2 regions of the Micromonospora sp. C97 genome follow, and region 2 is predicted to be linked to the other one. Evidence: riboswitches for the same ligand, from Rfam matches in the RefSeq annotation. Region 2 holds a riboswitch; the other holds the start of a gene.
The links. Region 2 has a riboswitch for cobalamin ahead of KBX26_RS31005 (ribonucleoside-diphosphate reductase subunit alpha). Riboswitches for the same ligand answer to the same signal wherever they lie in the genome.
Positions count from the first base shown of each region.

Region 1: another riboswitch for cobalamin. It lies ahead of cobN (cobaltochelatase subunit CobN); the one in region 2 lies ahead of KBX26_RS31005 (ribonucleoside-diphosphate reductase subunit alpha).

Region 1 is NZ_JAGPXU010000014.1:79,706-84,949, forward strand. It holds gene KBX26_RS19555 (hypothetical protein) at 1-398, opposite strand, end outside; gene KBX26_RS19560 (RNA polymerase sigma factor) at 391-963, opposite strand; gene KBX26_RS19565 (hypothetical protein) at 1,100-1,435, shown strand; gene KBX26_RS19570 (MBL fold metallo-hydrolase) at 1,438-2,154, opposite strand; cobalamin riboswitch at 2,496-2,625, shown strand; gene cobN (cobaltochelatase subunit CobN) at 2,938-5,244, shown strand, end outside.
Region 2 is NZ_JAGPXU010000043.1:8,376-13,619, reverse strand. It holds gene KBX26_RS31010 (ribonucleotide-diphosphate reductase subunit beta) at 1-787, opposite strand, end outside; gene KBX26_RS31005 (ribonucleoside-diphosphate reductase subunit alpha) at 829-3,147, opposite strand; cobalamin riboswitch at 3,340-3,557, opposite strand; gene KBX26_RS31000 (enolase C-terminal domain-like protein) at 3,845-5,239, shown strand.

The DNA.
Region 1 (5,244 bases), on a different contig from region 2:
GCGTCCGGATCGGCGACCAGCACCCGCTCGGGTGGGCCCAGCTTCGCCGGCAGGCGGATCGGAAACCGTACCGCCCGCTGCGCCTCGTCCAGGGCGACGACCCGCTGCCCGGGTAACGGCGACGCGGTGGCACCGGGCGGTGTCGGTGCGGGCGCGGTGGCGATGCTGACACCGGCGAAGCGCAGCAGCCCGGTGACAACGTCGGCGATGGCGGCCCGGGTCGGCGGCAACACCGCCACCAGCAGGGTGACGAGCGCCACCGCGGCGAGCGAACGCCACCGGCGCCGCCGGGGCGCGGGCGTGCTGAGTCGTACGCGGACGCGGGCGCTCACGTCGGGCGGATCGGGTGTGTCCAGCCAGGTGGACAGGTCCCGCAGTTCCCGTTCGAGGTCACCCATGTCGGACCTCCTCCCGGTCGAGCAGGGTGCGAAGCTTCGCCAGCGCCCTGGAGGTGCGCGACTTCACAGTGCCCCGGGGCCAGCCCAGCGTCGCCACCGTCTCCTCCTCGCTGAGATCGAGGAAGAACCGGCAGACGATCACCTCGCGGTCGCGTACCGGCAGTTGCCGTAGGGCCCGCACCAGCGACGCCCGGCGCTCCCCGGCGAGGACCGCGCCGACAGCGTCGTCCTCGGCGACCTCGGACGTGGGGTCCGCTGCCGCCGCCCGCAGCACGAGCCCGTCGCGCCGGCCCCGGGAGCGGTGCAGGTTGCGGGTCTCGTTGGCGACGATCGCCAGCAGCCACGACCGGAAGGACGCCTCGCCCCGGTAACGGGACAGCTTCCGGTACGCCTTCACGAACGCCTCCTGGATGACGTCCTCGGAGTCCGAGCCGGCACCGAGCAGCACCGCCGTCCGGTACGCGGACGCGGTGTGCCGGGTGACCAGGAGGTCGTACGCCTCCAGGTCACCGGCGCGAGCACGGGTGACGAGCGCCTCGTCGTCCAGGGCAGCCTCCGTTCGCATCACCCACATGACACCGCCCACCCGCCGCGGGTTCCACAGGGATTTCCGACCCGGATCAGCTCTCTCCCACCGGGCGTGCAGCCTATTGCCAGGAATCGGTGCTGCACTGGAGGGGCGTCGAGGAGAGGGGCGGGGCATGAGCTGGTTCAGTCGCCGGTCACGGGGTGCCGAGACGACCCCGACGAAGCTGGACCGGGAGGCGAACCGCGACGACCTCGCGGCGCTGGAGGCGTTCGTCGCCAGCCGGCGCGGGGTGGAGTTCTACCTGGAGCCGGAGACGACCGCCACGGACACCACGGTCGTGGCGATCGCCCACGACGGCGAGTGGATCCGTCGTCGTACCGGAACGCCCCGCGCGGCCGGGGCCATCGCCCGCAAGCACGCGGTGCCGTTGTACGAGGCGGCGCGCACCGGCTACCCGGAGCGGATGCGGGCGTGGAGTCGGGCCCACCCGGAACGTCACGCCCGCTGAGGTCAGGCGGCCTCGACGGCTGACCGGGCCTGCTCAGCCGTCATCGGCTCGGCGTGGCTGGAGACGTACCACAGGTAGTCGTCCCAGAGCAGTCGGCGGACCAGGTCCAGGTCGGGGCCGTCGTCGGGTCGGCGCAGGTGTGCCGGCGGCGGGTAGAAGCAGTCGCCGAGCAGCATGACGCCCGAGTCCGGCACCAGCACGACCGTCGAATCTGGGGCGTGGCCGCCGCCGACGTGCCGTAACCCGACGCCCACCGACAACTCGTCGACATCGGTGAAGGTCCGGGTTGGCGGCAGGATGGTGAAGTCCGCCCAGGAATCCATCGCACGGGCTCGCGCCCGGAAGCTCGGGCCGAGGCGGGGGTCGGCGCGTACCCGCTCGTCCAGATAGTGGTGACTCCAGGGCCGGGCAGCCTCAGCGCGTAGCAGCGGCACCGCCGTCTCGTGTCCGACGATCTCCACGCCGGGCCAGGCGCAAGCGCCCCAGACGTGGTCCCAGTGGTGGTGGGTGTAGACCAGCCAGCGGGGCCGTGGCAGCCCGGCTGCGGCGAGCGCGGCCTGGATCGCGCGGGCGTGCGTGGGGCTCTGCCCGGCGTCGATCATCACACTGCCGCGCTCGTCGGCCACGACGGCGACGCCGGCCTGGACCGCCTCGGGGTCGGGGTCGCCTGGACAGACCCAGACACGGCCGGCCAGGTGGTGGAACTGTGGGACGGCCATGGTGATCGATCTCCGACATTGATCGCGGTTCGCCGCTGTGGCGGTGCCGATCCTAGGTCAGCACGCCGTCGGGCACCGTCCTGCCGGACGATCGGCGCAGGCCAGGATGGGTTCGGCGGTCCTTTGCTCTGCTGCTCTGTACGCACCGGCGACGCCCCGTGCCTGGTGCACATAGGGCAGCAGAGCAAAGGGCGTCGCGCATCGATCTGGGGCGTCGCGAGGCGCGGAGCCGCATTCACGCCGATCGGCGAGGCTCGATCGGTGGTGTCCGCCTGGTGGGGCTGGACTGGCGTTGACCGGCGGCGCGGGGGTGTGGCAGCATTCGCAGCCTGACGGCAGTGAAGGAAGTCGGTGCGAATCCGACGCGGTCCCGCCACTGTCACCGGGGAGCGATCCCCCCTCGTGAGTCACGGCCGTGTGTCTGCGGTTGGAAGGCCGGGGGAGAGCGTCGATCCGGAAGCCAGGATACTTCGGCCGTCGGGACGTACCCCAGGGCGTGGACACCCGAGGAGGACCCGATGACGCATGGCGTCTCTGTGACCGACGATCACCGTCGCGAACCGAGCGGCGGACGCCCCGCCGCGCCCCGCCCCGGCCGCACTGACGCGCCGGCATCCGCACGCTCCCGCGCCGTTCACCGCTGAGTTCCCCACCGCGCCACCCGTCGCCGTCGGCCCCGCGCCGGTGAGCCGCCCGGGTCGCGGTGCCTGCTGAACCCCGCGCCCATCCCACGTCGCCAGCTCGCATCGGCGAGCGCGTCGACGTTACTTTCCGGAGCCTGCCGTGCGCATCCTGCTGCTCTCCACCGCCGACACCGACCTGCTGGCCGCCCGCGCCAGCGGCGCCGACTACCGGTTGGCCAACCCCGCGCGGGTCACCGTCGACGAGGTGCCCGCCCTGCTCGACGGGGTCGCCCTCGTCGTCGTACGCCTGCTCGGCGGTCGGCAGGCGTGGCCGGACGGCCTCGCCGCGGTGCTCGCGACCGGCGTGCCGACGGTGGTGCTCGGCGGCGAGGCGACACCCGACGCGGAGCTGATGGCCAGCTCCACCGTGCCGTCCGGTGTCGCGACCCAGGCGCTGGCGTACCTGGTCGAGGGCGGCCCGGACAACCTGGGGCAGTTGGCGCGGTTCCTCTCCGACACGGTGCTGCTCACCGGTGAGGGGTTCGCCCCGCCCGCGCGCACCCCGGCGTACGGGGTGCACGGCGCGCACCTGGCCGACCCGTACCGGCCCACAGTGGGGATCGTCTTCTACCGGGCACACGCGTTGGCCGGCAACACCGGCTTCATCGACGTGCTGGTCGAGGCGGTCCGGGCGGCCGGCGGCAACCCGCTGCCGATCTTCTGCGGCTCCCTGCGCGGGCTGACCGCCGACGCCGGCCCGCTCGGGCTCTTCGCCCGCTGTGACGCGCTGCTGGTCACCGTGCTCGCGGCTGGCGGTGCGGTCGCCGCCGACGCCTCCGGCGGCGGCGACGAGGACGCCTGGGACGTCGGCGTCCTGGCCGCCCTGGACGTGCCGATCATCCAGGCGCTCTGTCTCACCAGCACCCGGGCGCAGTGGGCCGACAGCGACGCCGGGCTGTCCCCGTTGGACGCCGCCATGCAGGTGGCCATCCCCGAGTTCGACGGCCGGATCGTCACCGTGCCGTTCTCGTTCAAGCAGATCGACGCCGACGGGCTCTCGGTCTACGCCGCCGACCCCGAGCGGGCCGCCCGGGTCGCCGGGATCGCGGTGCGCCACGCCCGGCTGCGGTACGTGCCGGCCGCCGACAAGCGCGTCGCCGTGGTGCTCAGCTCGTACCCGACGAAGCACTCCCGGGTCGGCAACGCGGTCGGCCTGGACACCCCGGCGTCGGCGGTCCGGTTGTTCGCCGCGCTCGCGGACGCCGGCTACCACCTGGGCGACGGCCCGGTGCCCACCGACGGCGACGCGCTGATCCACGCGCTGATCGCCGCCGGTGGCCACGACGTGGAGTGGCTCACCCCCGAGCAGTTGGCCGGCGCCGAGGCCCGGATACCGGGGCAGACGTACCGGCGTTGGTTCGACCAGGTCCCGGCCGAGCTGCGGGAGCGGATCAGGGAACACTGGGGTGAGCCGCCCGGCGAGCTGTACACCGACGGCGACGACATCGTGCTCGCCGGGCTGCGCTTCGGCAACGTGGTGCTGCTGATCCAGCCGCCGCGCGGCTTCGGGGAGAACCCGATCGCGATCTACCACGACCCGGACCTGCCGCCGAGTCACCACTACCTGGCCGCGTACCGCTGGTTGACCGCGCCGGTCGCGGACGGCGGCTTCGGCGCGGACGCCGTGGTGCACCTGGGCAAGCACGGCACCCTGGAGTGGCTGCCCGGCAAGGGCCTCGGCCTGGCCGCCAACTGCGCGCCCGACGCGGTCCTCGGCGACCTGCCGCTGGTGTACCCGTTCATCGTCAACGACCCCGGTGAGGGCACCCAGGCCAAGCGGCGGGCGCACGCCGTGGTCGTCGACCACCTGGTCCCGCCGATGGCCCGCGCCGAGACCTACGGCGACCTGGCCAAACTGGAGCAACTGCTCGACGAGTACGCCACCGTGCAGGCCCTCGACCCGGCCAAGGTGCCCACCGTGCGGGCCCAGATCTGGGACCTGGTGCGCGCCGCCGAGCTGCACCACGACCTGCACGCCGAGGCGATGCCCGACCCGGACGACTTCGACGACTTCGTGCTGCACCTCGACGGGTACCTCTGCGAGGTCAAGGACGTGCAGATCCGCGACGGGCTGCACATCCTCGCCGACGCGCCCACCGGCGAGGCACTGGTCAACCTGGTCCTGGCGGTGCTGCGCGCCCCGCAGATCTGGGGCGGCGCCCGCGCGCTGCCCGGTCTGCGGCAGGCCCTGGCCGCCGCGTACTCCCTCGACGAGCAGGAACTGCTCGCGACGCCGGGACAGCGACTGGCGCTGCCCACGGCGCTCACCGACGTGGTGGACGGGCCGGCCGGCACCGCCGCCGACGCGATCGACCTCATCGAAGCGCTCGCGCGGCGGTTGGTCGTCGGCATGGAGGCCCAGGGCTGGGCGGTGGACGCCGCCGACGCCGTGGTGGCGGAGGCGACC
Region 2 (5,244 bases):
GACCGGGCACGCCGCGACCCAACAGGTCCTCGGCGAACTGCACCTCACACTCGACGGCCTCGGTGAGCATCTGCCGGACCTGGTCGGCGAGGTCGTCGTCGAACAGGTCCGGCTCCTCGGCACGGACGGTGTCGACGACGTCGAACGCGAACGCCATGTGCATGGACTCGTCGCGGAACACCCAGTTGGTGCCGGAGGCGAGGCCGTGCAACAGGCCGCGCGAGCGCAGGAAGTAGACGTAGGCGAACGCGCCGTAGAAGAACAACCCTTCGATGCAGGCGGCGAAGCAGATCAGGTTCAGCAGGAACGTCCGCCGGTCGTCGCGGGTCCGCAGCTCCCGCAGGTCGCCCAGCGAGTCGATCCAGCGGAAGCAGAACTCGGCCTTGCGCCGGATCGAGGGGATGTTCTCGATCGCCGCGAAGGCCTCGAAACGTTCGGTCTCGTCGGGCACGTACGTGTCGAGCAGGTTGAGGTAGAACTGGACGTGCACCGCCTCCTCGAACAGCTGCCGGGACAGGTAGAGGCGGCCCTCGGGGCTGTTGACGTGCTGGTAGAGGTTGAGCACCAGGTTGTTGGCGACGATCGTGTCGCCGGTGGCGAAGAACGCCACCAGGCGGCTGACCAGGTGCCGTTCGGCCGGCGACAGTTTGTCCAGGTCGGCGAGGTCGGCGTGCAGGTCGACCTCCTCCACGGTCCAGGTGTTGCGGATGGCGTCGCGGAACCGGTCGAAGAAGTGCGGGTAGCGCATCGGGCGCAGGGTGAGGTCCATCCCGGGGTCGAGCAGCATGTGCGTGGTCCTCGTATCGGTGGTGGTGGCGTCGGCGGGGTTCACTGGCAGGCCTCGCACGACTCGGGGTTCTCCAGCGAGCAGGCCAACGCCTCCGCGTCGACGGCGACGGGCGAGACAGCGCCGACGGTGGCCTGCTGGATCCGGGTGGCGGGGCGCGAGCGCAGGTAGTACGTGGTCTTCAGGCCGGCCTTCCAGGCGTACAGGTACATCGAGGAGAGCTTGCCGATGGTCGGTGCGGCCAGAAACAGGTTCAGCGACTGGGACTGGTCGATGAACGGGGCGCGGGCGGCGGCCAGGTCGATCAACGCCCGCTGCGGCAGCTCCCACGCGGTGCGGAACAACTCCCGTACGCCAGCCGGCAGCTCGGCGATGTCCTGCACCGACCCCTCGGCCCGCTTGATCGCCGAACGGATCCGCTCGGTCCACAGACCGCGGGCCTTCAGCTCGCGTACCAGAGCGGTGTTGACCTGGAGGAACTCCCCCGACAGGGTTTCGCGCTTGAACAGGTTGGACACCTGCGGCTCGATGCACTCGTAGCACCCGGCGATCGAGGCGATGGTCGCGGTCGGCGCGACCGCCACCAGCAGTGAGTTACGCAGCCCGTGCGCCTCGACCCGCTCGCGCAGGGCATCCCAGCGGGCCGTCTGCGTACCCTCGACACCCCACAGGTCGGGCTGGAGCTGGCCCCGCGCGGCCCGGGTCTGCGGGTACGCCGGGTGCGCGCCGAAGTCGCGGGCCAGGTCGGCGGAGGTCTCCAGCGCGGTCAGGTACAGCTCCTCGCTGATCCGGGTGGACAGTTCCCGGGCGGCCGGCGAGTCGAAGGGCAGCCGCAGTGCGAAGAAGACGTCCTGCAGGCCCATCAGCCCGAGCCCGACCGGCCGCCAGCGGGGGTTGCTCGCCGCCGCCTGCGCGGTCGGGTAGTAGTTGATGTCGATGACCCGGTCGAGGAAGGTCACCGCGGTCCGCACCGTGGCGCGCAGCCGCTCCCAGTCGATGCCGCCGTCGCCGAGGTGGGCGGCGAGGTTCACCGAGCCCAGGTTGCACACGGCGGTCTCGGCGTCGCTGGACACCTCGACGATCTCGGTGCAGAGGTTGGACAGGTGCACCACGTTGCCCGGCTCGGCGGTCTGGTTGCACAGCCGGTTCGACGCGTCCTTGAAGGTCATCCAGCCGTTGCCGGTCTGGGCCAGGGTGCGCATCATCGTGCCGTACAGCTCCCGCGCCGGGACCTGCCGCACGTACCGGCCCTGCGCCTCGGCCTCCCGGTACGCGGCGTCGAACCGCTCCCCCCACAGGTCGGGCAGCTCGGGCACCTCGTGCGGGTCGAACAGCGACCACACCTCGTCGGCCTCGACCCGGCGCATGAACTCGTCCGGGATCCAGTTGGCCAGGTTCAGGTTGTGGGTGCGCCGGGCATCCTCGCCGGTGTTGTCCCGCAGGTGCAGGAACTCCTCGATGTCCGGGTGCCACGGCTCCAGGTAGACGCAGGCCGCGCCCTTGCGCCGGCCGCCCTGGTTGACCGCCGCCACGCTCGCGTCCAGGGTGCGCAGCCACGGCACGATCCCGTTGGACTGCCCGTTGGTGCCCCGGATCAGCGCGCCGCGGGAGCGGACCCGGGAGTACGCGATGCCGATGCCACCGGCGAACTTGGACAGGTTGGCGACCTGGGCGTACCGGGCGTAGATCGAGTCCAACTCGTCGAGCGGGGAGTCGACCAGGTAGCAGGAGGACATCTGGGTGTGCCGGGTCCCGGAGTTGAACAGGGTCGGTGAGCTGGGCAGGTAGGCCAGGCTGGACATCAGTCGGTAGAAGCCGACCGCCTCGTCCGCCGTACGGGACAGGCCGCAGGCCACCCGCAGCAGCCAGTACTGCGGGGTCTCCAGCACCAGTCGGCTGGTGGGGTGGCGCAGCAGGTACCTGTCGTACACGGTGCGCAGGCCGAAGTACTCGAACCGGCGGTCGCCGTCCGGGTCGACGGCGGCATCGAGGGTCGTGGCGTGTGCGGCGACGAACACGGCGGTGTCGTCACCGATCAGACCCTCGGCGTGGCTGACCCGGATCGCCGCGCTGAACGAGGTGATGCCCTGCCGGCGTACCTCCTTGTCGACGTAGCCGGCCAGCAGCCGCGCGGCAAGGCGGGAGTACTGCGGCTCCTCACCGATCATCTCAGCGGCGGTCTGGATGGAGAGCCGGTCCAGTTCGGCGGTGGTGGCGCCGTCGTAGAGGCCGCTGATGGTGCGGGTGGCCACCCGCATCGGGTCGACGTCGGTCAGGTCGTCGGCCCACCGCTCCACCGCCCGGACGATCTTGTTCACGTCCACGGGTTCGGTCGCGCCGTCGCGCTTGCGGACCCGCATGGGCGTCCGCCGCGCGGGCGTGTCGGCGCCGGCCGGGACTACCTGGGTGACTGTCACCACTCGCTCCTCGGAGTTCGAGACCTGGTGGCCCGGACGCGAGGAGACAGACACCGACGGACGCCACGCCGGCGCGGCGTGGGATCAGGTGGCGTCAGCCGTCCCACGCGGCCTCGGACCGCCGCGCACCCGGGTTCGGGTACGCGGCGCGCTGGCAGGTCTTCGGACTCGCGGGCACTACCGGGCTCGCCGGTCTCCTAGTGGCCGTCGCTTCCCAGGCCGATGGGTGGCCCAGTGCTGATGACGGCGGTCGTTCCCACTCACCGCTGCGGGACAGTCCCGGATTTCCACCGGGTTCCCTGTTGCCTCGACCGCGCCGGATGAGCGGCCGAACCAGCTGCGCTCGACACCATATATAGGGACGGAGCCGTTGTCACACCCCACATGTCGGTTTCGGGCGTGTCGGCGGCCAGCGCGGTGACCACCGTCACCACCCGGACCGCGCGCGCCACGCCGCAGGGCGCCGGCAACGGAGGCACCATTCTCCGCGCCGGTGTCGACAGTGGCCAGTGGGTCGACAGCCGACACAAACATCATATGTCTGGGTGTCCCTAGTGATCGACAACGTTGACGCGCTCAACGAGCCGTCCGTATACTCCCAGTGATCATCTGATCTTTAGCCTAGCCGGGCGAGGAGCGCATGCCGCAGATCACTGCCGTCACCGTCGAGGACGTCCGCTTCCCCACCTCCCTGACCGCTGACGGGTCAGACGCCATGAACAAGGACGGCGACTACTCGGCGGCCTACGTCGTGCTGCACACCGACGGCGTCGACGGCGCGGGCGCGCCGCTCGCGGGGCACGGGCTGACCTTCACCATCGGCCGTGGCAACGACATCGTCGCGGCGGCGGCGGTCCACCAGGCACAGCGCCTCGTGGGCCTGGACGTGGCGACGATGGCGGCGGACATGGGCGCTGTCTACCGCCTCCTGACCTCCGACTCGCAGCTGCGCTGGCTCGGCCCCGAGAAGGGCGTCGTCCACCTGTCGCTGGCGGCCGTGCTGAACGCGTCGTGGGACCTGGCCGCCCGGGTCGCCGACAAGCCACTGTGGCGACTGCTCGTCGACATGTCCCCCGAGCAACTCGTCGACATCGCGGACCTGCGCTACCTCTCCGACGCCCTGACCCGGGACGAGGCGCTGGCCATCCTGCGCGCCAAGGAGAGCACGAAGGCCGCCCGCCTCGCCGAACTCGACCGGACCGGCTACCCCGCCTACACCACCTCGGCGGGCTGGCTCGGCTACGGCGACGACAAGCTGCGCCGGCTGTGCCAGGAGGCGGTGGACAGCGGCTACGGCTACGTCAAGCTCAAGGTCGGCGCCAACCTCGACGACGACATCCGCCGCTGCGCGATCGCCCGGGAGATCCTCGGCCCGGACCGCAACCTGATGATCGACGCCAACCAGGTGTGGGATGTCGGCCAGGCCATCGAGTGGGTCAGCGCCCTCGCCCGGTTCAAGCCGCTCTGGATCGAGGAGCCGACCAGCCCCGACGACATCCTCGGCCACGCCGCCGTCCGCCGTGCCGTCGCTCCGATCGGCGTGGCCACCGGCGAGCACTGCCACAACCGGGTGATGTTCAAGCAGCTGTTCCAGGCCGAGGCCATCGATTTCTGCCAGCTCGACACCGGCAGGTTGGCCAGCATCAACGAGATCGTCGCCGTGCTGCTGCTCGCCGCGAAGTTCGACATCCCGGTGTGCCCCCACGCCGGCGGAGTCGGGCTGTGCGAGATGGTCCAACACGTCTCGGTGCTCGACTACGTGGCGATCTCGGGGGATCTCACCAACCGGGTCACCGAGTTCGTCGACCACCTGCACGAACACTTCACCGACCCGTGCATCATCCGTGACACCGGCTCGGGAAGCGGATACGTCCTGCCCAGCCAGCCCGGCTACTCCACCCGGATGCGTCAGGAGTCGGTCACGCTCTACCGGTTTCCCGACGGCCACTACTGGGCCGCGGCAGACCCGACTACCGTGTCATCTCCGGAGGCGTACGTGATCGCGGGTGGACAGGCCACCCCCGTCGGCCGCTAGGGGAA